One region of the Streptomyces sp. NPDC049813 genome, then DNA from elsewhere that is predicted to be linked to it. Evidence: riboswitches for the same ligand, from Rfam matches in the RefSeq annotation. Region 1 holds a riboswitch; each other region holds the start of a gene.
The links. A riboswitch is a leader RNA that binds a small molecule or an ion and turns the genes downstream of it on or off. The one in region 1 is predicted to bind cyclic di-AMP.
Positions count from the first base shown of each region.

Region 2: linked by a shared signal. The riboswitch ahead of ACIBW6_RS00990 (peptidoglycan DD-metalloendopeptidase family protein) and the one ahead of ACIBW6_RS12655 (NlpC/P60 family protein) in region 1 are both predicted to bind cyclic di-AMP.
Region 3: linked by a shared signal. The riboswitch ahead of ACIBW6_RS32285 (M23 family metallopeptidase) and the one ahead of ACIBW6_RS12655 (NlpC/P60 family protein) in region 1 are both predicted to bind cyclic di-AMP.

Region 1 covers NZ_JBITLI010000004.1:498,018-505,593, forward strand. The annotation lists gene ACIBW6_RS12640 (pentapeptide repeat-containing protein) at 1-156, shown strand, start outside; gene ACIBW6_RS12645 (M23 family metallopeptidase) at 335-661, shown strand; gene pcrA (DNA helicase PcrA) at 733-3,252, opposite strand; cyclic di-AMP (ydaO/yuaA leader) riboswitch at 3,538-3,707, shown strand; gene ACIBW6_RS12655 (NlpC/P60 family protein) at 3,714-4,895, shown strand; gene ACIBW6_RS12660 (hypothetical protein) at 5,053-5,406, opposite strand; gene ACIBW6_RS12665 (NlpC/P60 family protein) at 5,709-6,749, shown strand; gene ACIBW6_RS12670 (RNA polymerase sigma-70 factor) at 6,851-7,576, opposite strand, start outside.
Region 2 covers NZ_JBITLI010000001.1:241,442-249,017, forward strand. The annotation lists gene dxs (1-deoxy-D-xylulose-5-phosphate synthase) at 1-1,166, shown strand, start outside; gene ACIBW6_RS00970 (aspartate aminotransferase family protein) at 1,163-2,548, shown strand; gene ACIBW6_RS00975 (helix-turn-helix domain-containing protein) at 2,620-3,246, shown strand; gene ACIBW6_RS00980 (DUF6126 family protein) at 3,249-3,413, shown strand; gene ACIBW6_RS00985 (tyrosine-protein phosphatase) at 3,421-4,218, opposite strand; cyclic di-AMP (ydaO/yuaA leader) riboswitch at 4,569-4,764, shown strand; gene ACIBW6_RS00990 (peptidoglycan DD-metalloendopeptidase family protein) at 4,770-5,549, shown strand; gene ACIBW6_RS00995 (SGNH/GDSL hydrolase family protein) at 5,738-6,556, shown strand; gene ACIBW6_RS01000 (SIMPL domain-containing protein) at 6,767-7,525, shown strand.
Region 3 covers NZ_JBITLI010000021.1:103,085-110,660, forward strand. The annotation lists gene ACIBW6_RS32265 (rodlin) at 1-199, shown strand, start outside; gene ACIBW6_RS32270 (hypothetical protein) at 296-577, opposite strand; tRNA gene ACIBW6_RS32275 (tRNA-Met) at 732-805, shown strand; gene ACIBW6_RS32280 (PP2C family protein-serine/threonine phosphatase) at 960-2,060, shown strand; cyclic di-AMP (ydaO/yuaA leader) riboswitch at 2,303-2,461, shown strand; gene ACIBW6_RS32285 (M23 family metallopeptidase) at 2,473-3,510, shown strand; gene ACIBW6_RS32290 (aldo/keto reductase) at 3,566-4,519, shown strand; gene ACIBW6_RS32295 (PrsW family intramembrane metalloprotease) at 4,526-5,830, opposite strand; gene trmB (tRNA (guanosine(46)-N7)-methyltransferase TrmB) at 5,906-6,679, opposite strand; gene lhgO (L-2-hydroxyglutarate oxidase) at 6,778-7,576, opposite strand, start outside.

The DNA of each region.
Region 1 (7,576 bases):
GGTCGCCGGAGCCGCCGCCTCGGTGGGCACCTTCAGCGGGGACGAGGGCAAGGAGACGCAGACCGTCGCGGCACCGGACGCGAGCGCGGTGAAGCCGTCCGTCGCGAACAACAAGCTGGACACGCAGCTCAAGGAGATGTCCGCGGACGCGGGTGACTTCGCCGACCGGGCGAGCCGCACGCAGGAGCGGATCGACCTGAAGGCGAAGCAGGAGGCCGACCGCAAGAAGGCCGCCCAGGAAGCCGCGCGCAAGGAGGCGATGCGGCCCAAGTTCGTCCTGCCGGTCAAGCAGCACGGGCTCAGCGCGTACTACGGGCAGGCCGGCATCAACTGGATGTCCGTGCACTCCGGCATCGACTTCCCGGTCTCGTACGGGACCGAGGTGATGGCGGCGACGGACGGCACCGTGCGCACGCAGTGGAACAGCGCGTACGGGAACATGGCGATAGTCACCGCCAAGGACGGTACGGAGACGTGGTACTGCCACCTCTCCTCGCACACCGTGATGAGCGGGCCCGTGAAGGCGGGCGACGTGATCGCGCACTCCGGGAACTCGGGGAACTCGACCGGTCCGCACCTGCACTTCGAGGTGCGCCCCGGCGGCGGCTCGGCGATCGACCCGCTGCCCTGGCTCCGCAGCCACGACCTCGACCCGACCTGAGGTCGCGTCCGCACAGTCCCTCCTGCCGCGGGGCCCGGTTCAGGACCGGACCCCGTCCAGCGGGCCGGGCCCTACAGCTTCTCCACCGGCGCGTACCGCAGCAGCAACCGCTTCGGCTTCGGGTCGCCGAAGTCGATCGTCGCCTCCGCGTTCCCGCCCGAGCCGCTCACGCCCACCACCGTGCCGAGACCGAACTGGTCGTGCGTGACGCGGTCACCGACGGCCAGGGATACCACCGGCTTCTCGCCGGCCCGGCGCGTCGCGAACGCCGGGGTGGTACGGGAGCGGGACGTCGACAGCGAGGCGGCGATCCCGCCGCCGATGCCCTTCGTGGAGGGCGCGGCCGCGGAGCCGCCGGTGCGCTTCCACTCCAGGTGCGCGTCCGGGATCTCCTCCAGGAAGCGCGAGGGCGGGTTGTACGAGGGCTGGCCCCAGGCGCTGCGCATGGAGGCGCGCGTCAGGTACAGCCGCTCCCGCGCGCGCGTGATGCCGACGTACGCGAGGCGACGCTCCTCCTCCAGCTCCTTGGTCTGCCCCAGGGAGCGCATGTGCGGGAAGACGCCGTCCTCCATGCCGGTCAGGAAGACCACCGGGAATTCGAGGCCCTTGGCGGTGTGCAGGGTCATCAGGGTGATGACGCCGCTGCCGTCGTCCTCCTCGTCGGGGATCTGGTCGGAGTCGGCAACGAGGGCGACCCGCTCCAGGAAGGCGGAGAGACCGGTGCCGCCGGCTTCTTCCGTCTCGGTCTCGCTCTCGCCCTCGGCGGCCGCCTGCGCGTTCTCCTGCTCGAACTCCAGGGCCACCGCGGCGAGTTCCTGGAGGTTCTCGATGCGGGTCTCGTCCTGCGGGTCCGTGGAGGACTGCAGCTCGGCGAGGTAGCCGGTGCGCTCGAGGACGGCTTCCAGGACCGTGGCCGGTCCGGCGCCGGACTCGACGACGGTGCGCAGGTCCTCCATGAGGGCGTTGAACCGCTTGACCGCGTTCGTCGACCGGGACGCCATGCCGTACGCCTCGTCGACGCGGCGCAGCGCCTGCGGGAAGGAGATCTTCTCGCGCTGGGAGAGCGCGTCGATCATCGCTTCGGCGCGGTCGCCGATGCCGCGCTTGGGCACGTTCAGGATGCGGCGCAGGGGGACGGAGTCCTCGGGATTGGCCAGCACGCGCAGGTAGGCCAGGATGTCCCTGACCTCCTTGCGCTCGTAGAAGCGGACACCGCCGACGACCTTGTAGGGCAGGCCGACGCGGATGAAGATCTCTTCGAAGACACGGGACTGCGCGTTCGTCCGGTAGAAGACGGCGACGTCGCCGGAGCTCGCCTCGCCCGCGTCCGTGAGCCGGTCGATCTCCTCGGCGACGAACTGCGCCTCGTCGTGCTCGGTGTCCGCGACGTAGCCGGTGATCTGGGAGCCCGCGCCCGCGTTCGTCCACAGGTTCTTGGGGCGGCGCGACTCGTTGCGCTCGATGACCGCGTTGGCCGCGCTCAGGATCGTCTGCGAGGAGCGGTAGTTCTGCTCCAGCAGGATCGTGGTCGCGTCCGTGTAGTCCTCCTCGAACTGGAGGATGTTGCGGATGGTGGCGCCGCGGAACGCGTAGATGGACTGGTCCGCGTCGCCGACGACGCACAGCTCGGCGGGGTCGGCGTCCTCCCCCTCCGTCGGCCCGACCAGCTCGCGCACGAGTGCGTACTGCGCGTGGTTGGTGTCCTGGTACTCGTCGACCAGGACGTGCCGGAAGCGGCGCCGGTAGTGCTCGGCGACGTCGGGGAACGCGCGCAGCAGGTTGACCGTGGTCATGATCAGGTCGTCGAAGTCGAGGGCGTTGGCCTCCCGCAGCCGCGACTGGTACATCGCGTAGGCCTGGGCGACGGACTTCTCGAATCCTCCCCCAGACTCCGTCCGGGAGGTGCCCCCAGCCGCGGTCTTCGCGAAGTCCTCCTCGTCGATCAGCTCGTTCTTCAGGTTCGAGATCTTGGCGCTGAAGGACTTCGGCGGGAACTTCTTGGGGTCCAGGTCCAGGTCGCGGCAGACCAGGGCCATGAGCCGCTTGCTGTCGGCCGCGTCGTAGATCGAGAACGACGAGGTGAAGCCGAGCTTCTTCGACTCGCGGCGCAGGATGCGCACGCACGCGCTGTGGAAGGTGGAGACCCACATCGCGTTCGCCCGCGGGCCCACCAGGGACTCGACGCGCTCCTTCATCTCGCCCGCGGCCTTGTTCGTGAAGGTGATCGCGAGGATCTGGCCGGGGTGGACGCCGCGCTCGGCCAGCAGGTAGGCGATGCGGTGGGTGAGGACGCGGGTCTTGCCGGAGCCGGCGCCCGCCACGATGAGCAGCGGGGAGCCGCCGTGCACGACGGCCGCCCGCTGGTTCTCGTTCAACCCGTCCAGCAGGGCCGCCGGGTCCAGGGCAGGGCGGGGCGCGCCGTCGCGGTAGTACGCGTCCCGGGCCGGAGGCACGTCGAACTTCCCGCCGAACAGGTCGTCCGGGATCGGCTCGGGCTCCGGTCCGTCGTGCTCGCTGTCGGGCGGCGGCGGGGGGCCCTCGGTCCGGTTCTGGAGGCCCGCCAGGAAGCTGTCGTCAAAGAGGCTGCTCATCGCCCTACGAGTCTAGGCGGCCCCACTGACACCCCGCCCCCACCTTGGCCACACTGCCCGTACCACCAGGTCAGCGGCGCCTTTCGGCCGGAGGAGTCCGGCGGCGCACCTACCGTGACCGAGCAGATGCGGTGCGTTCGACCATCATTCGGCCGAGCGCCCGGTGTCGCCAAGGTCACGAAAATGTATCGGGCATATCGAACATCAACCTTCACAGCAGCGACACGAGTTGGCTACCGTGCTGCGCGGGCAGCCCGTCCCCCCGCCGCGAGCACCGCGGCGAACGAGCAGCCCCCGCCGAGTCCCGTACGCCGTGAGGCAGGGAACCGGGGACCCAACCGACCTTGGGGTGAATCGGCCCGGCCGCCCGGCAGGACAGGGCGGCCGACCGTAGGGCAGCCTTCCGTACGCCCGAACCCGACAGCTAACCCGGTAGGCGGACCACGGAAGGAGTCGCCTCCTTGGCGTCGCACCGCAAGCCGCGTGTCCGGTCCCGGATGACCGGCGGCCTTCGCACCACCCCCGCGGTCGGGATCACGACCGTCGCCCTCACCTCGGTGGCCCTCCTCTCGCAGAGCGCCCAGGCGGCCCCCGCCCGGCCGGACCGGCCGAGCCTGGAAGAGGTGCAGAAGAAAGTCGACAGCCTGTACCGCCAGGCCGAGGTCGCCACGCAGAAGTACAACTCCGCCAAGGAGCAGACCGACAGCAAGAAGAAGCAGGTCGATCGCCTCCTCGACGACATCGCGCAGCGCACCGAGAAGCTGAACTCGGCCCGCCAGGAGCTGGGCAGGTTCGCCGCCCAGCAGTACCGCTCGGGCGGGATCGGCGACACGGCGACGATGTTCCTCGCGGACGACCCCGAGGACTACTTCGCGCAGAACCGGCTGATGAGCCGGATGACCGCCGACCAGAAGGACGCGGTCGACGACTATCAGAAGCAGCAGCTCAGCACCGCGAAGAAGCGCACCGAGGCGCAGGAGAGCCTCACGCAGCTGACGTCCTCCCAGACCGACCTGAAGACCTCCAAGCAGAGCGTGCAGACGAAGCTGGCCGACGCCCGTCAGCTGCTGTCGCGGCTGACCGCCGAGGAGAAGCAGCGGCTCGCGGCGATCGAGAAGAAGAAGCAGGAGGCGGCCCGCAAGAAGGCCGCCCAGCTCGCCGCGGAGCAGAAGGCGCAGGAGGACAAGAAGCAGCAGGCGGCCGAGGAGGCCGCCGGGCAGCAGGGCTCCGGCTCGTCGTCCGGCGGTACCACCGAGGCACCGGCAGGCAGCTCCTCCGGTTACGCGACCAAGGCCGCCCAGGCGCTCGCCTACGCCAAGGCGCAGGAGGGCAAGCCGTACGTGTGGGGCGCCACGGGCCCGGACTCCTACGACTGCTCGGGGCTCACCCAGGCGGCGTGGAAGGCGGCCGGCATCACCTTGCCGCGCACCACGTGGGACCAGGTGGAGGCCGGCACGACCGTCCCGCTCTCCTCGATCCAACCGGGTGACCTGGTCTTCTTCTACGACGACATCAGCCACGTCGGCCTGTACCTCGGCGACGGCATGATGATCCACGCCCCGAAGCCGGGCGCGTCCGTCCGCGAGGAGTCCATCTACTACGACGGCACCAGCTCGATCCACAGCGTGGTGCGGCCCGCCTGACGTCCGCGCCGGGTCCTGTCGCCGTGGTGGGGACACCGCGGTGACAGGCCCCGGGGGCTCCCGGGACCGCGGCGGCCGGAAAGCGCCCCCTGCCCCTCGGGCCCGCCCGGACCCCGCAGGCCCGCAGGGCCTCAGTACCTCAGGGCCGCCGGCTCCCTCAGGTCCAGAGCACCGCGATGAAGATGTTGGCGATCGTCAGCCCGCCGACCGCAGCGAACAGCCCCTTCTCGGCCGTCTCCTCGTCGCGCTTCACGTACACGATGCCGAGGATGACGATCAGGACGGCCAGCTTCACCCCGATCTTGACGTTGTTCACGGTGGAGCCGTCGGCCTGATTGAGGCCGACCAGGGCGACGCCGGTGACCAGCATGGTCAGCGCGCCGTGCAGCATCGCCTTGTTGAACCGGGCGGTGCCCCGCCCCATCGCCGACATCTGCGTGAGGAAGCCGCCGAGCAGCGAGGCGATGCCGATGATGTGCAGGCCGACGAAGAGATGGATGAGTACGTCCATGGTCCGGGAGCCTAATGGGGCACCGTTCGGGCCGGTTCGTGGGGCGGCCCCGGACAGCACTCTGTCACCCTCCGACACCACCCGTAACAAACGAGCCAGTTCCGCACAATCCGTCGCCAACCCGTGACGCCGAGGTTTAGCGTCCTTCCTCAGGTGACCGGCTCCCCCACCGCCGCCCGGGCCAGGGGCGGCAGTCGGACATCACCGCCGCGAGAGGTCCGGCGGCGGCCCGCTCCCTCGTGCGGGCCGCCGCCGGACGCGCGACCGGCGGTCGGACACGCACCGGAAGGACGTGACCCCTCGTGCCGGCAGCGCACCGCAAGCCGAAACGACGTTCACTCAGCGGCCCCACGGCCCGCGCGGCGGCCACCTTCGCTCTCGCCTCCGCGGCCACCGCCACCGCCCTCGACGGCGGCGCGGCCCACGCGGAACCGCAGCTGACCCCCGCTCAGGTGAAGGCGAAGGTGGACCGGCTCTACCGGGAGGCGGAGGTCGCCACCGAGAAGTACAACGGCGCGAAGGAGAAGGCCGAGAAGGCCCACAAGGAGGTGGCCGCGCTCCAGGACGAGGCGTCCCGCAGGACGGAGTCCCTGAACGCGTCGCGGCGGCGGCTCGGTGCGGTCGCTGCCGCGCAGTACCGCACCGGTGGCGTCGACCCGTCCGTGCAGCTGTTCCTCTCCTCGGCCCCGGACCGCTACCTCGACGAGGCGTCCCTCGCGGACCGCGTCGGCCACCGGCAGGCCGGCGCCATCGCCCGGGTCCGCCACGAGCTGCGCGAGATCGACCAGCTGCGCACCCGGGCCGACGGTTCGCTCGGCGACCTCCGCTCCACCCAGCGGGCGCTGGCGGAGCAGAAGAAGACGGTGACGACGAAGCTGGCGGACGCCCGGCGGCTGCTCGACCGGCTCACCCCCGCGGACCGCCCGGCCGCCGCCGGCGCCGCCGCACACGCCTCCCGCTCGCTGTCCCGCGGCGACCTCGGCGCGGCGCCGAACGCCCGGGCGGCGGCCGCCGTCTCCTACGCGCGGGGCGCCCTCGGCAGCCCCTACGTCTGGGGCGCGACCGGCCCGAACGCGTTCGACTGCTCGGGGCTTACGCAGGCGGCGTACCGCGCCGCGGGCGTCTCGCTGCCGCGCACCACGTACGCCCAGATCGACGCGGGCCGGCGCGTGCCCCGCTCCCAGCTGCGCCCGGGCGACCTGGTCTTCTTCTACTCCGGGATCAGCCATGTCGGCCTCTACATCGGCGGCGGCCAGATGATCCACGCGCCGAACCCGAGCGCGCCGGTGCGGATCGCGCCGATCGACCAGATGCCGTTCGCCGGGGCGGCCCGGGTCGCGTAGGGCCTGCGTACGTCGGGGCCACCCGGGTCGCGTAGGGCCTGCGTGCGCCGGGACGGCCCGGGTCGCGTCGGCCCGAGGGCGAGCCCGGCCCCGGCGGTGCGTCAGCGCGTCACCGGCGTCTCGTGTGCCACGCGCGCCAGCTTCTCCGGGTTGCGTACGGCGTAGAGCCCGGTGACGAGGCCGTCGTCGATGCGGACCGCGAGCACGGCGACGAGCTCGCCGGCGGCGCGGAGCAGCAGGGCGGGCGCACCGTTGACCTGGGTGGGTTCGGCCGACAGCCCGGCGGCGATCCGGCCCAGCAGTCCTGCCACGTCCGTGACGCCCAGGACGGGTTCGAGGGCGGCCCGCACGACGCCGCCGCCGTCGGTGAGGAAGACGACGTCGGGGGCGAGGACGTCGAGCAGGTCCTGCAGGTCGCCGGTCTCCACGGCGCGCCGGAACGCGCGCAGCGCGCCCTGGGTCTGCGCGGGTGTCGCGGTGCCGCGCGGGCGCCGGGCCGCGACATGGGCCCGCGCCCGGTGCGCGACCTGCCGGACGGCGGCCTCGGACTTGCCGACGGCCGCCGCGATCTCGTCGTGGCCGAGGCCGAAGACCTCGCGCAGCACGAACACGGCCCGCTCGACGGGGGCGAGGGTCTCCAGGACCAGCAGCATCGCCATCGAGACACTGTCGGCCAGCTCGACGTCCTCGGCCACGTCGGGCGTGGTGAGCAGCGGCTCGGGCAGCCAGGGACCGACGTACGTCTCCTTGCGGCGGCCGAGCGTGCGCAGCCGGGTCAGCGCCTGCCGTGTGGTGACGCGGACCAGGTAGGCGCGCTGGTTGCGCAC
Region 2 (7,576 bases), on a different contig from region 1:
TCGGCCCGATCGACGGCCACGACGTAGGAGCGATGGAGTCCGCGCTGCGCCGGGCCAAGCGCTTCCACGGGCCCGTCCTCGTGCACTGCCTCACCGAGAAGGGACGCGGCTACGAACCCGCCCTCGCGGACGAGGCCGACCGCTTCCACACCGTGGGCGTGATGGACCCGCTGACCTGCGAGCCGCTCGCCCCCGCCGGCGCCCCCTCCTGGACCTCCGTCTTCGGGGACGAGATCGTCGCCGTCGCACGGGAACGCGAGGACGTCGTCGCCATCACCGCGGCCATGCTCCACCCGGTGGGCCTGACGAAGTTCGCCCAGGAGTTCCCGGACCGCGTCTGGGACGTCGGCATCGCCGAGCAGCACGCCGCCGTCTGCGCGGCGGGCCTCGCGACCGGCGGCCTGCACCCCGTCGTCGCCGTCTACGCGACCTTCCTCAACCGCGCCTTCGACCAGCTCCTGATGGACGTCGCACTGCACCGCTGCGGGGTGACGTTTGTGCTCGACCGGGCCGGCGTCACCGGCGTCGACGGCGCCTCGCACAACGGCATGTGGGACATGTCCGTCCTCCAGGTCGTGCCCGGCCTGCGGATCGCCGCGCCGCGCGACGCCGACCAGCTCCGGGCACAGCTCAGGGAGGCCGTCGCGGTGGACGACGCGCCGACCCTGCTGCGCTTCCCCAAGGAGTCCGTCGGCGCGCCGCTGCCGGCCCTCGACCGGATCGGCGGCATCGACGTCCTGCACCGCGCGGACGCGGCCCGGGTCCTGCTCGTCTCCGTCGGCGTGATGGCGCCCGTCTGCCTCCGGACCGCCGAACTCCTGGAGGCGCGGGGCGTCGCCTGCACGGTGGTCGACCCGCGGTGGGTGAAGCCGGTCGACCCGGACCTCGCGCCGCTGGCCGCCCGGCACGAACTCGTCGCCGTCGTCGAGGACAACAGCCGTGCCGCGGGCGTCGGTTCCGCGGTCGCGCTGGCCCTCGGCGAGGCCGAGGTCGACGTCCCCGTACGGCGGTTCGGGATCCCCGAGCAGTTCCTGGGGCACGCCAAACGGGCCGAGGTGCTCGCCGACATCGGCCTGACCCCGGTGGAGATCGCGGGCCGCATCAGCACGAGCCTCAACCTGAAAGCCAGCACATCCGAGAAGGCCGGCAAGGAGAACGACGTATGAGCAAGGAGTTCGACCTCGGCAGGCTGCTGGCCGAGCGCGGTGGCGAACGGTACGAGCTGCACACCAAGTACCTCAACCACCAGCTGCCGAAGATGCTCCACACCATCGGCTTCGACCGGGTGTACGAGCGGGCCGAGGGCGCGCACTTCTGGGACGCGGACGGCAACGACTACCTGGACATGCTCGCGGGCTTCGGCGTCATGGGCCTGGGGCGCCACCACCCCGTCGTCCGCAAGGCGCTGCACGACGTCCTGGACGCCTCGCTCGCCGACCTGACCCGGTTCGACTGCCAGCCGCTGCCGGGCCTGCTCGCCGAGAAGCTGCTCACGCACAGCCCGCACCTGGACCGGGTGTTCTTCGGCAACAGCGGGACGGAGGCGGTCGAGACCGCGCTGAAGTTCGCCCGCTACGCCACCGGCAGACCCCGCGTCCTCTACTGCGACCACGCCTTCCACGGCCTGACCACCGGCTCCCTGTCGGTCAACGGCGAGGACGGCTTCCGCGACGGGTTCGCGCCGCTGCTGCCCGACACGGCCGTGCCCCTCGGCGATCTCGACGCGCTGGCACGGGAGGTGAAGAAGGGCGACGTCGCGGGGCTCATCGTCGAGCCGATCCAGGGCAAGGGCGTGCACGAGGCACCGCCCGGCTATCTGCGTGCCGCGCAGGAACTCCTGCACCGGCACAAGGCGCTGCTGATCGCCGACGAGGTGCAGACCGGCCTCGGCCGCACCGGCGACTTCTACGCCTACCAGCACGAGGACGGCGTCGAACCCGACCTGGTCTGCGTGGCCAAGGCGCTCTCCGGCGGGTACGTGCCGGTCGGCGCGACGCTCGGCAAGGACTGGATCTTCAAGAAGGTCTACTCGTCCATGGACCGCGTCCTCGTCCACTCGGCGAGCTTCGGGGCCAACGCGCAGGCCATGGCGGCGGGCCTCGCGGTCCTCACGGTGATGGAGGACGAGGAGACCGTCGCGCACGCCCGGGTCATGGGCGAGCTCCTCGCGAGCCGCCTCACCGCGCTCGTCGACCGCTACGAGCTGCTGAGCGACGTCCGCGGGCGCGGCCTGATGATCGGCATCGAGTTCGGCCGGCCCAAGTCCCTGAAGCTGCGCAGCCGCTGGGCCATGCTGCAGGCCGCGCGCAAGGGCCTGTTCGCGCAGATGGTCGTGGTGCCGCTGCTCCAGAAGCACCGTATCCTCACCCAGGTCTCCGGCGACCACCTCGAAGTGATCAAGCTGATCCCGCCGCTCGTGGTGGACGAGGCCGACGTCGAGCGGTTCGTGGAGGCGTTCACGGCCGTGATGGACGAGGCGCACAGCGGGGGCGGGCTGATGTGGGACTTCGGCAGGACGCTGATCAAGCAGGCGGTCGCCAACCGCTGACCGGGCACGCCCGCTTTGCCTCTGAGGCAAGAAAATTGCCTGACAGGCAGGGCTCTGGTCTGATCGGGACCATGAGCCCTGCCCTCCCGGAGGAGACTCCGGTCCCCCCGGAGCTGCCCACCGTCGCCCCGCAGCTGCGCGCCCTGCGCCGCCGCGCGGCCCTCACCCTGGAGGCCGCGGCCCGCGCCGCGGGCCTGTCACCGGCCCACCTGTCCCGGCTGGAGACCGGGCAGCGCCAGCCGTCGCTGCCGATGCTGCTCGCGCTCGCCCGCATCTACGGTACGACCGTCTCCGAACTGCTGGGCGAGACCCCCGCCGACCGGGACGCCGTGGTGCGCTCCCGCGCCATGGAGGCGACCGAGGCCGGCGGCTGGACCTACTTCCAGGCGGGCTCCCCGGGCCGCGGCATGCAGGCGCTGCGCGTCCACGTGCCGTACGGGTCGCAGGGCGACATCGTCCGCGTCCACCCCGGCGAGGAGTGGCTCTACGTCCTCGAAGGACGGCTGCGCCTGCGCCTGGGGGACACGTCCTACCAGCTCGACCCCGGGGACAGCGCGCACTTCGACTCGCTCACCCCGCACCGGATCGCCGCCGCGGACCGGGCCGGGGCCGAGCTGCTTTTCGTCCACACCTTGTTGCAGACTCCGACGGCCGCGCTGTGTCTCGGCCCGGCGGCCGGCCCGGTCCGGGAGGTATGACCATGAGCGACGCCACCGAGCCCACCGCGGGGGAGCGGCCCGCCCGGCGGGACATCGAGGACAAGCTGCCGCGCGGCATCTGGGTGCGGGTCCTGGTGTACGTCTTCGCGGGACACGCCCTCGCGGCCTTCCTCTACATGCTCTTCGCGCTGGGCGGCGGGCAGTAGCCCGCCCTCAGACCAGGAGACGCTCGCGCAGCCGGTCCCGGTCGGCCGCGCCGAACCGCAGGCCGTCCTCGAAGTAGCGGTCCACGCTGCCCCAGGTCTGCTCGATGGTCTCGAAGGCCGCGTGCAGATAGGCGGCGCGGGCGTCGAAGAGGGGGCTGAGCAGCTCCATGATCTCGGGGGAGTAGGCGTCGCCCGCGGTGGCGCTGCGGCGCACCTTGTAGCGCCGGTGCGTGGCGTTGGACTCCAGGTAGTCCGCCTCGATGGCGTCGCGCTCCACGCCGACGGCGAGCAGCGTCACCGCGATCGACAGGCCCGCGCGGTCCTTGCCCGCCGCGCAGTGCATCAGGGCGGGCGTGCTGTCCTCGGCGAGGGCGTGCAGGACGCGGCTGTGCTCGGCGGTGCGCTGCGCGATGATCGAGCGGTACGACGTGATCATGCGGTTCGCCGCGCGGCCCTCGGCGAGCAGGGCACGCAGCTGGTCTATGTCGCCGTCGCGGACCATCTGCCAGAACTCGGCTCCGTCCGCCGGGTCGGACAGCGGCAGGTTCACGTTGCGCGTCCCGGGCAGCTCGACGTCGGCGCCCTCCAGGCGCTGGTCGGCGGCGTTGCGGAAGTCGAAGACGGTGTGTAGGCCGAGACCGGCGAGGAACGCGGCGTCCTCGGCGGTGGCGTGGGCGAGGTGACCGCTGCGGAAGAGCACACCCGCGCGCACGCGCCGGCCGTCCACGGTCGGCAGACCGCCCACGTCACGGAAGTTGCGCACTCCGGACAGCTCGGGCTCGGTGGACGGGGCGTGCTGGGTCACGGGGGCTCCTCCCGGTCGGGTCACCGGCGTCCCTCGCCGGCGAACGCGCTCCTGACGATACGACATGGATTCCCGGGGCAACCTTCTGTCCGTTTCAACCCTTTTATTACTAACTATCCATAAATCAAAGGGGATTAAGCGGTTCGCGTGAGCAGACTCATATCCGTGACCGTCCGTGGCGGCGGCCCTGAATTCCGGCGGCGGGAATTCCCAGAAGGTAAGGGCCTGGCAAAGCAGGGTTATCCACACAGCGTGACACGGGGAACTCCCAGACGATCAAGAAAGCGCCCCTGCCGGTGAATTCGACGGTTGTCGCCGTCCGATTCCTCTGCCTACTGTCGCCCTTCCATCCGGACGGAACGCCTAATCCTGCCGCCGCCCGGATTCCGGACCACGACCCGTGACGGCAGGAGCGGGGGACCCACAGGCAGTACGCCGCCGGAATTCCCCAAGCGGCTCGGGGTGAAGCCGGATCCCTCAGCGGAACCGGCCGGGCAGCTCCAGCCCGAACCCGACAGCTCACCTCGCAGGCGACGGAGAGGAAAAGCGCCATGCCCGCCAAGGGACAGCACCGCCGTTCGAAGACCCAGCGCATCGCCCGCGCCGCCGCCGTCGTCTCGGCCGGCGGGGCCGCGCTCGCCCTGCCGCTCATGGGCGCCACCGGCGCCCACGCGGCCACCGGCGACGCCGCCGCCAAGCCCACGACGTACACCGTCAAGGCCGGTGACACGCTCGTGAAGATCGCCGAGGCGCAGGACGTCGACGGTGGCTGGCAGAAGCTGTACGAGACCAACAAGAAGGTCGTCGGCTCCGACGCCGGTCTCATCAAGCCCGGCCAGAAGCTCACGCTGGAGGGCGCGGCCCCGGCCGCGGCTCCGGCCACCACGACGGACTCCACCGCCGCCACCGGGTCCGCCACGTCCGCCACGGGCTACGTGAAGCCCGTGGACGGCTCCATCGGCACGGCCTACCACGCCTCCGGCTCCTCGTGGTCGAGCGGCTACCACACCGGCACCGACTTCGTGGTCTCCACCGGCACCGCCGTCAAGGCCGTCGGCCCCGGCACCGTCGTCTCCGCCGGCTGGGACGGCAGCTACGGCAATGAGGTCGTCATCAAGCACGCCGACGGCGACTACTCGCAGTACGCCCACCTGTCCTCGCTCGGCGTCTCGGCCGGGCAGACCGTCACCGCCGGCCAGCAGATCGGCCTCTCCGGCGCCACCGGCAACGTCACGGGACCGCACCTGCACTTCGAGATCCGCACGACCCCCGACTACGGCTCCGACATCGACCCGGTGACGTACCTGCGCGACCACGGCGTCAGCATCTGAACCATGTGAGCCACCCGCACCACCCGCACCACCTGCATCACCCGCGCCCGTCCACGCACCGCGTGCGGCACGCGCGATCGACTCGGCGCCCGGGGTTATTCCCCGGGCGCCGAGTGCGTTTTCTCACCCCACGTCAACCCCTGGTTACGTTGGCGTAGGTCACACGCCGAGGTGAAAGATGTGTGGTCGTGGCAAACGAATCGAGATCATTCGGCAGCGGCACGATTCGGTCCTACGCGGCGGTGGGGGACAGCTTCACCGAAGGCGTCGGGGACCCCGGACCCGACGGCAGTTTCGTGGGGTGGGCGGACCGGCTCGCCGTCCTCCTGGACGACCGCGTCGCCGAGGACACCTTCCAGTACGCGAACCTCGCCGTGCGCGGCAAGCTCCTCGACCAGATCGTCGCGGACCAGGTCCCGCGGGCCGTCGAGCTCGCCCCCGACCTGGTGACCCTGGTCGCCGGCGGCAACGACATCATCCGGCCCGGCACCGACCCCGACGACGTGGCCGAACGCTTCGAGAAGGCCGTCGCGCGGCTCGCCGGGGCGTGCGGCACCGTCATGGTCGCCACCGGCTTCGACACCCGGGACGTCGCCGTGCTCAAGCATCTGCGCGGCAAGATCGCCACGTACAACATGCACGTGCGCGCGATCGCCGACCGCCACGGCTGCCCCGTGCTCGACCTGTGGTCCCTGCGCTCCGTGCAGGACCGCCGCGCCTGGGACGAGGACCGGCTCCACCTGTCCGCCGAGGGGCACACCCGGGTCGCGCTGCGCGCCGCGCAGGCGCTCGGCATCGAGGTGCCCGCCGACCCGGAGCAGGCCTGGCCGCTGCTGCCGCCGCGCGGCACGTTCGCGGTGCGGCGCGACGACATCCACTGGGCGCGGGAGTTCCTGGTGCCGTGGATCGGGCGCCGGCTGCGCGGGGAGTCCTCCGGGGACCGGGTGACGGCCAAGGGGTTCGTGGACCCGCACCTCATCAAGATGCACCTGGAGTCGGCGTCCTGATCCGCCCGTCCCCTCCTTCTCTGCCTCTTCTCGCCTCTCTCGCCCCTCTCCTCCCTCCCCTCCTTTGCTCCGACGGGTGTGCACACAGGTGCTAACGCGCTCATCGAGGTGACCGGGCGGAGTGGCGGCCGCCGTCGGCCGGGCGCGGGTGCTGGGATGTCGGCTGCCCGCCGCGTCGGCGGGCAGCCGACCGGGAAGGACCTCGATCCCATGTCTGTACGTCCCCGCCGCCGCGCCGCACTCGTCGGCGCCCTGTTCGCCCTCGTCCTGCCGGCGGTGCCGGCCGCCGCCGCCCAGGGGGCGCCGCACGTGGCCACCGCCACCACCGCGCCCCGGCCCGCGACCCTGACCGTGACCGGCGAGGGCCGGGCCAGTACCGCCCCCGACATGGCGACCGTGACCGCGGGCGTCGAGGCGAACGGGCCCACCGCGAAGGCCGCCCTCGCCACCCAGAACCGGACCGCGGACGCGCTGCTCGCCGCCGTGCGCAAGGCGGGCGTCGCCGACCGGGACGTCCGCACCGAGAACCTGTCGGCCTCCGCGGTCTACGAGAGCGGTCCCGAGCCGGGCGCGGCCACGCGGGTCGCCGGGTACCGGGCCACGCAGTCGTTCTCCGTGAAGGTCCGCGACCTGGAGCGGACGGGCGCCGTCATCCAGGCGATGGCCGACGCGGCGGGCGACGACATCCGCATCGACTCCGTCGTCTTCGACGTCGCCGACCCGAGCCGGCTGCGGTCCGCGGCCCGGGCGGCCGCGCACGCCGACGCCCACGCGAAGGCCGTCCAGTACGCCAAGGTGAGCGGGCACAAGCTCGGCCGCCTCGTCTCGCTCGAAGAGGCCCCGAGCGGACGGCCGCGCCCGGTGGCCGTTCCCGCGGCGGCCTTCGCGGCGACCGCGCAGAAGGTGCCGGTGGCGGCCGGGGAGATCGAGGACGAGGTCAGCGTGACGGCGGTGTACGAGCTGAACTGAGGCCCCGGCCGGGCCCGGTGCCGCGGCGCCGGGCCCGCACGGGCTCAGGGG
Region 3 (7,576 bases), on a different contig from region 1:
CGTCGGCCTGCCGGCCAAGGCGAACGTCCAGAACATCGTGGGTCTGGTCAACGTCGGCGTCCAGGACATCCCGGTCCTGTCCGCGCCGCAGAACCAGCAGTGCGCGGAGAACTCGACGCAGGCCAAGGAGGACGAGCCGCTGTCGCACCTCCTCAGCGACATCCCGGTCCTCTCGGCCAACGGCACGCAGAACGGCTGACACAAACCCTGAGGGGCAGCTGCCGAGCGCAGCTGCCCCTCAGGTGTGTCCGCCGCGGCCCGGCCGCATCGTGCGGTCCGGGCGCTGCGGGTGCGCCTACGCGCCGAGCAGGTTGGTGACCGGCGCCACCAGGTCCGTCACCTGGTGCAGCTCGTTGAGCTTGTTCAGCTGGTTGAGGCCCTGGAGCTGCTCGGCGGTGCGCGGCACCTCGTCGCGGTGCGCGGCCGGGACGGCCATGGTGGAGACCGCGTCGAGCGTCGCGGTGGGGGAGATGGTGTTGCCGGCCGTGTTGGTGTCGGCCTGCACGGCCGGGGCCGCGATCGCGGTGGCGCCGACAGCGAGCAGGACGGCGGTGAGGGCTCGTCGAGTTGAGGTCATGCCTCCCTAACGGCGCACCCGACGGGCCGGACACGGGAGGCCCGGACTCCTGACCCGACAGGTCTACACGGCGGGCGGCCGTACGAGCGGCGGGGCGGTCGCGGGAACCGATTGGCTTTCATCGTCCCTGATGGCGTAGTGTTGCATTCATCGACGCGGGGTGGAGCAGCTCGGTAGCTCGCTGGGCTCATAACCCAGAGGTCGCAGGTTCAAATCCTGTCCCCGCTACTGAAGGCCGAGGCCGGAATCTTTCGAGATTCCGGCCTCGGCCTGTTGGTGCGTCCTGACCCGGACGGAGCAGCAGCGCTCGCCCCCGGCCCGCCGCCCGGGAACCCTTGGACCGACGCCGTAATCCGGGCGCGGACGTGGCAGGAGACGAGTGGTGGGGCAGCGAGGAGGGCGGCACGGACGCGGAACGGACGCCGCCGGTACGCGTGCCTTCCTGCGGGTGCTGCCCCTGCTGCTGATCGTCGGCGGTGCGGTCTACGAGTACTGCACGCCGTCCGGGTTCGCCGGCTCACCGCTCTTCAGTGCTGCGCCGCTGGTCGTCGCGCCCTTCTTCTCGCTGGGCAGCACGATCACCGCGGGCGCCGCGTCGGTCGCCGCCATCGTCGCCGTCCATCTGCGCTACACGTCGTTCAACGCCGGGGTGTACACCGAGATGGCCACCGTGGCCACGGTGTGCGTGCTGGCCTGCTTCATCAACCGGATCAAGCGCCGCAGCGACGAGCAGCTGGCGTCCGCGCGCCAGATCGCGGAGGCCGCCCAGCTGGCGGTGTTGCCGGAGCCGGCCGGGCGGATCGGCGGCCTGGCCGTCGCGGCCCGGTACGAGGCGGCGCAGGCCGACGCCTTCATCGGCGGCGATCTGTACGCGGTGCAGGACACGCCGCACGGGGTGCGGATAGTCGTGGGGGACGTACGGGGCAAGGGCATGGGCGCGGTCGCCGCCGTGGCCGTCGTCATCGGGGCCTTCCGGGAGGCCGCCGAGCAGGAGGAGAGCCTGGAGGCGGTCGCCCAGCGGCTGGAGCGGGCGCTGGCCAGGGAGGGGTCGCGGCGGCGCGGCATCGACGACTTCGAGGGGTTCACCACCGCCGTGCTCGCCGAGATCCCGCACGGCGGCCGGCTCCTGCGCGTCCTCAACCGCGGCCACCCCGAACCGGTCGTGCTGCACGGCGACGGCACGGTGCGGGTGGTCACGCCGGCGGAGGCGGCGCTGCCGCTCGGCCTGGGCGAGCTCGGCTCCTGGCCGGACCGGGCCACCGAGGCGGCGTTCCCGGCCGAGGCGACGCTGCTGCTCTACACCGACGGGCTCTCCGAGGCGCGCGACGCGCGGGGCGTCTTCTACGATCCCGCGGCCCGGCTCGCGGGCCGGATCTTCCCGGGGCCGGAGGAGCTGCTCGCGGCGCTGGCCGAAGAAGTGCGCCGGCACACCGGGGGCGGGGCCAGCGACGACATGGCGCTGCTCGCCGTGCGCCGCCCTTGATCGACATCACGAGGCGTGACCGGACGACTCCCTGCACATAACGATTGACACTCCGTCAGAAAGTCGGGTGTTTGGCGCGGGCCGGAATCGTCGGTCAACTCGCCCGTTTGAAGGTGTTATTGACCGTTAAGTCCAGGCCAAAGACGTGAACGATCAGTGGGAACAGCTTGGAATTACTATCGGCTGTCTATTAACGTTCGATAACGCAGCGCGGTCGTCCCAGCCGTCACAAGCGACGGCTCCGTGCGCACACGCCTAATCCCGCAAGGGAGCCGGGGAACCACCAACTTGGGGTGAATCAGGCACAGTTCCGTCGCTTTTCGGGCGCCGGGCCGTGCTCGTAGGAGACCTTCCTGCTCCGAACCCGTCAGCTAACCCGGTAGGCGAGAAGGAAGGAAAGGAGAGCGCCCCCGTGGCGTCGAACCGTCCTGCCCCCGAGTTCTCCGGGTACTCCGCCCACCCCGCCGACGGCGAGGCCGGCGTCGAGCAGGGGAGCTGGGAGGAGTGGAATCCCACCGAGGAGTCCGTCCGCCCCGTCCGCGGCAGGCACCGCGTGGCCCGTCAGCGCGGCGGACTCGCGCGCAGCTCCACCGTCCTGGGCGTCGGCGTGATCGCCGCCGTCGGCGCCGGCGGCATCGCCACCGCGCAGGGCGGCAAGCCCCCGGTCCGGATCTCCATGCCCGACCTCTCCGCCGTCAAGGACTCGCTGCCCGAGGCCAAGTCGCTGCCCGGCGTGGGCGCGTTCATGTCCGACGGCGCCGACTCCGCCTCCGGCGCCTCCGCCGCGCCGCTCACCACGATGGGCACCGGTCAGTCGGGTGCGGGCGAGGCGCTGCGGGCCCGGATCATGCAGCAGGCCGAGACGCAGCAGGACGCCGCCGATGCCACCGCGCAGGCCGAGGCCGAGCAGGCCGCCGCGCTGAAGGCCGCCGAGGAGGCCGCGGCGAAGCACGAGAAGGCCGAGGCCAAGGCCGCCGCCGACAAGAAGAAGGCGGAGGAGGAGGCCAAGAAGAAGGCCGAGGCCGAGCGCCTCGCCGAGCTGGCCAAGAGCTTCCGGCTGCCCGTCGCCTCGTACACGATCACCGGCACCTTCGGGCAGCCCGGATCGATGTGGTCCTCCGGCTACCACACGGGCCTGGACTTCGCGGCCTCCACCGGCACGCCGATCCACGCCATCCACGGCGCCACCGTCACCGAGGCCGGCTGGGCGGGCGCCTACGGGTACCGCACGATCCTCACCCTCGACGACGGCACCGAACTGTGGTTCTGCCACCAGTCGTCGATGAACGTCAGCGTCGGCCAGAAGGTCTCCACCGGGGACGTCATCGGCCGCGTCGGCGCCACCGGCAACGTCACGGGCGCCCACCTCCACCTGGAGGTCCACCCGGGCGGGGACGCCACCGGCGTCGACCCCGCGGTCTGGCTGCGCGGCAAGGGCCTCTCGCTCTGAGCCCGCGGCGCCCCCCGCGCAGCGGTTCGCTCCGCGGGGGGCGTTCAATCGGGGTATGACTTCTTCTCCCCTGCGCCCGCTCGGCTCCTCCGACCTCGAGGTCTTCCCGCTCTCCCTCGGCGGCAACGTCTTCGGGTGGACCGCCGACGAGGCGACGTCCTTCGCGGTGCTCGACGCCTACACCGCCGGGGGCGGCAACTTCATCGACACGGCGGACTCGTACTCGGCCTGGATCGAGGGCAACCACGGCGGTGAGTCGGAGACGATCATCGGCAAGTGGCTCGCCGCCCGCGGCCGGCGCGACGAGGTCGTCATCGCCACCAAGGTCGCCCGCCACCCCGACTTCAAGGGCCTGCGCGCCGCGAACATCCGGGCCGCCGCCGACGCCTCCCTCACCCGCCTCGGCACCGACCACATCGACCTCTACTACACGCACTTCGACGACGACGAGACGATCCCCGTCGAGGAGATCATCGGCGCGCTCGACGGCCTGGTGAAGGCCGGCAAGGTCCGCGCCATCGCCGCCTCGAACATCTCGCCTGAGCGCCTCCAGGAGTCGCTGGACTTCTCCGACCGCGAGGGCCTCGCCCGCTACGTCGCCCTTCAGCCGCACTACAACCTCGTCTCGCGCGACACCTACGAGGGTCCCCGGCGCGAGATCGCCTCGCGCGCCGGGCTCGCCGCCGTCCCGTACTTCGCCCTCGCCGCCGGTTTCCTCACCGGCAAGTACCGGCCGGGCGTCGCCGTCGACAGCCCCCGCGCGGCCGGTGCCAGCAAGCACCTGGAGACCGAGCGCGGCCGCAAGGTGCTGACCGCCCTCGACGAGGTCGCCCGGGCGCACGACGCCGAGATCGCCACGGTCGCCCTGGCCTGGCTCGCCGCCCAGCCCACCGTCGCCGCGCCGATCGCGTCCGCGCGCACGGTGGAGCAGCTGCCCGCGCTGCTCGCCGTGGCCGGACTGGAGCTGACGGACGCGGAGCTCGGCCGCCTCACGGAGGCCTCCGCCTGAGCCCGTTCAGGGCCGGTACGGGTGGTACGCGGGGGCGGGCGGCCGCGGCCCCGCGTACGCCGGGGGCCGGTGGACGGGGGCCGCGACCTGGGCGGCGTAGGCGAGGGCGGGGCGGGCGTATCCGCGCCGCTGCCACAGCGCGTCGAGCAGCTCCCGCTCCCGTACGACGAAATCGGCGCCGGCCCGCCCCCGCTCACCGCGGTGCCGGAGCAGGGCGAGCGACGTCGCCAGGGACGCGTACTCGGTGACCGCCCGCTCCGCCGTCCTGCCGCCGTAGTGGGCCGCGTACTCGCGGGCCAGGCGGCGGGCCTTGAGGGAGCCGAGGGCGAACGGCTCGGGCGGCGCGAGCCAGCCGGCGGCGACGTACGCCGCCAGCTGTGCCCGGACGGTGCGCAGTTCGCGGTGGCGCAGGTACACGGCGAGCCAGGTGAGCAGCGCGAAGACCGGGACCATGAACGCCGCGTACACGGCGTAGAAGCCGTACTCGCCGAAGGACGACGAGCCGTTCCAGAACGCGTGCACGCCCATCGCGGCGAGCAGCCCCGCCAGCGGCAGCAGCACCCGGCGGCCGGACCCGCGGTCGGGCGCGGCGACCGCGGCGAGCCCGAAACCGATGCCGGTGAGCACGGTGAAGAGCGGGTGCGCGAACGGTGACATCACGATCCGCACGAAGAAGGTGGCCGCCGTCACCGAGGTGAGGCCGGGGCCCGTGCCGGTCAGCTGGTCGGTGCCGAAGGCGTTGCCGAGGTAGAGGATGTTCTCGGTGAACGCGAAGCCGGTGGCGGTGACCCCGGCGATCACCACGCCGTCGACGACCGTGGTGAAGTCCCGTCTGCGGAACAGGAAGACGAGCAGCACGGCCGCGGCCTTCGCCGACTCCTCGACGACGGGGGCTATGACGGTGGCGCCGAGGGTGTCGGCGCCGGTGGGGTCGGCGGTGGCGGTCTCGATCCACCGCGTCGCGAAGCTGTTCGCGACGATCGCTATCAGGGCGGCCGCGCAGGCGCCCCAGGCGAAGGAGAAGAGCAGGTTCCGCCAGGGGCCCGGCCGCACCCGGTCAAGCCAGCGGAACGCGGCTATCAGCAGCGGCACCGGCAGCACCGCGAGGCCGAGCCCGACCAGGAAACCCTCGGTGCCGGTCTGCTCGCGCACCAGCGCCAGGATGACGGCGCCGGACAGTGCGAGGAGCGCGGCGAGCGCCGTGACCCGCGCGCCCCGCCGCTGCCACCAGCGCGGATGGCGGACCTCGCCGACCGGTCCGGTGCCGGTGGCGGGGTCCTGCGGAGGCGGGCAGCCGGGGTACGAAGCCACTCATCGACCCTAACGAGGGATGCGCGGCGCCGCGACGGGGCCCGGGGACCGTGACCGGTCCCCGCTCGCGACCCGCTACCGGCGCCGGAACAGCAGGTCGTGCACCACATGCCCCTTGTCCAGGCCCTGACCCTCGAAACGGGTCAGGGGGCGGAACTCCGGCCGGGGCGCGTAGCCGCCGTCCGGCACGGTGTTCTCGTAGTCGGGGTGGGCCGTGAGCACCTCCAGCATCTGCTCGGCGTACTCCTCCCAGTCCGTCGCGCAGTGCACCAGCGCGCCGGACCTGAGCGGCCCGGCCACCTGGGAGAGGAACTCCGGCTGGATCAGCCGCCGCTTGTGGTGGCGCGCCTTCGGCCAGGGGTCGGGGAAGTAGACGCGCAGCCCGTCGAGGCTGTCGTCCGGGAGCATGGCGCGCAGCAGGATGATCGCGTCGCCGTTGGCCACCCGGACGTTCGTCATGCCGCCCCGGTCGGCGAGGTTCAGCAGGTTGCCCTGGCCGGGGGTGTGGACGTCGACCGCGAGGATGCCGGTCGTGGGGTCGTCCGCCGCCATCTGCGCGGTGGCCTCGCCCATGCCGAAACCGATCTCCAGGACCACCCGGTCGAGGCCGGGGAAGAGCTCGGCGAGGTCCAGGACGCGCTGCCCGTCGATGTCCAGGCCCCAGCGGGGCCACAGCCGCTGGAGGGCCTCGGCCTGCGAGGTGGTGACCCGGCTGCGGCGGGGCTGGAAGCTGCGGATGCGCCGCTCGAAGTGCGAGCCGGCCGGGTCGGGCCGGGGCCCGTCGGGGAAGCGCGGCTCGTTCGGGCGCTCGGGCGGGGCGGGGTGCTTGGGCGATTCGGACTCAGACACAGTGGGGCGATTTTACGGGTCGGTGGCGCCCCGCCGCTCCCCGCGCCCGCGCGCCGGGCCCGAGGCCGCTCCGTGCGATCGCGCGGTGCGATCGCGCGCTACGCGGAGCCCAGCGCGGCGAGTGCGCGCCGGGCCACCTCGCGGCCGATGGGCAGGGAGGCCGTCGCGGCCGGCGACGGCGCGTTCAGCACATGGACCGTGCGGGCGCCCTCCCGTATCAGGAAGTCGTCGACGAGCGTGCCGTCCCGCAGCACCGCCTGCGCCCGCACCCCGGCGGGCGCCGGGACCAGGTCCTCGGGGTCGACCGCGGGCACCAGGCGGCGCACCGCGTCGGTGAACGCGCGCCGGGAGGCGGAGCGCCGCAGCTCGCCCGCCCCGTACCGCCAGTGACGCCGGGCCATCCGCCACGCCCCGGGCCAGGCCAGCGTCCCCGCCAGCTCACGGGGGCGGACCGTGCCCCAGCCGTACCCCTCGCGGGCCAGCGCGGGTACCGCGTTCGGACCGACGTGGACGGAGCCCTCGATGCCGCGGGTCAGATGCACCCCGAGGAAGGGGAACGCCGGGTCCGGCACCGGATAGACGAGGCCGCGCACCAGCTCGGGCCGGGCCAGGTCGAAGTACTCGCCGCGGAACGGCACGATGCGCATCCCCGGATCGTCCCCGGCGAGCCGGGCCACCTGGTCGCACTGGAGTCCCGCGCAGTTGACCAGGACCTTGCCGCGGACGATGTCCCCGGCGGCGGTCCGCACGGCGACGCCCAGGGCGGGGCGCCGGTCGATGCGCACGATGTCCGCCCCGTAGCGGATGTCGGCGCCGGAGGTCTCCGCGAGGTGCCGGGCGACCGCGCGGTAGTCCGCGATACCCGTGGTCCCGACCTGGATGGCGGCCAGGCCGCGC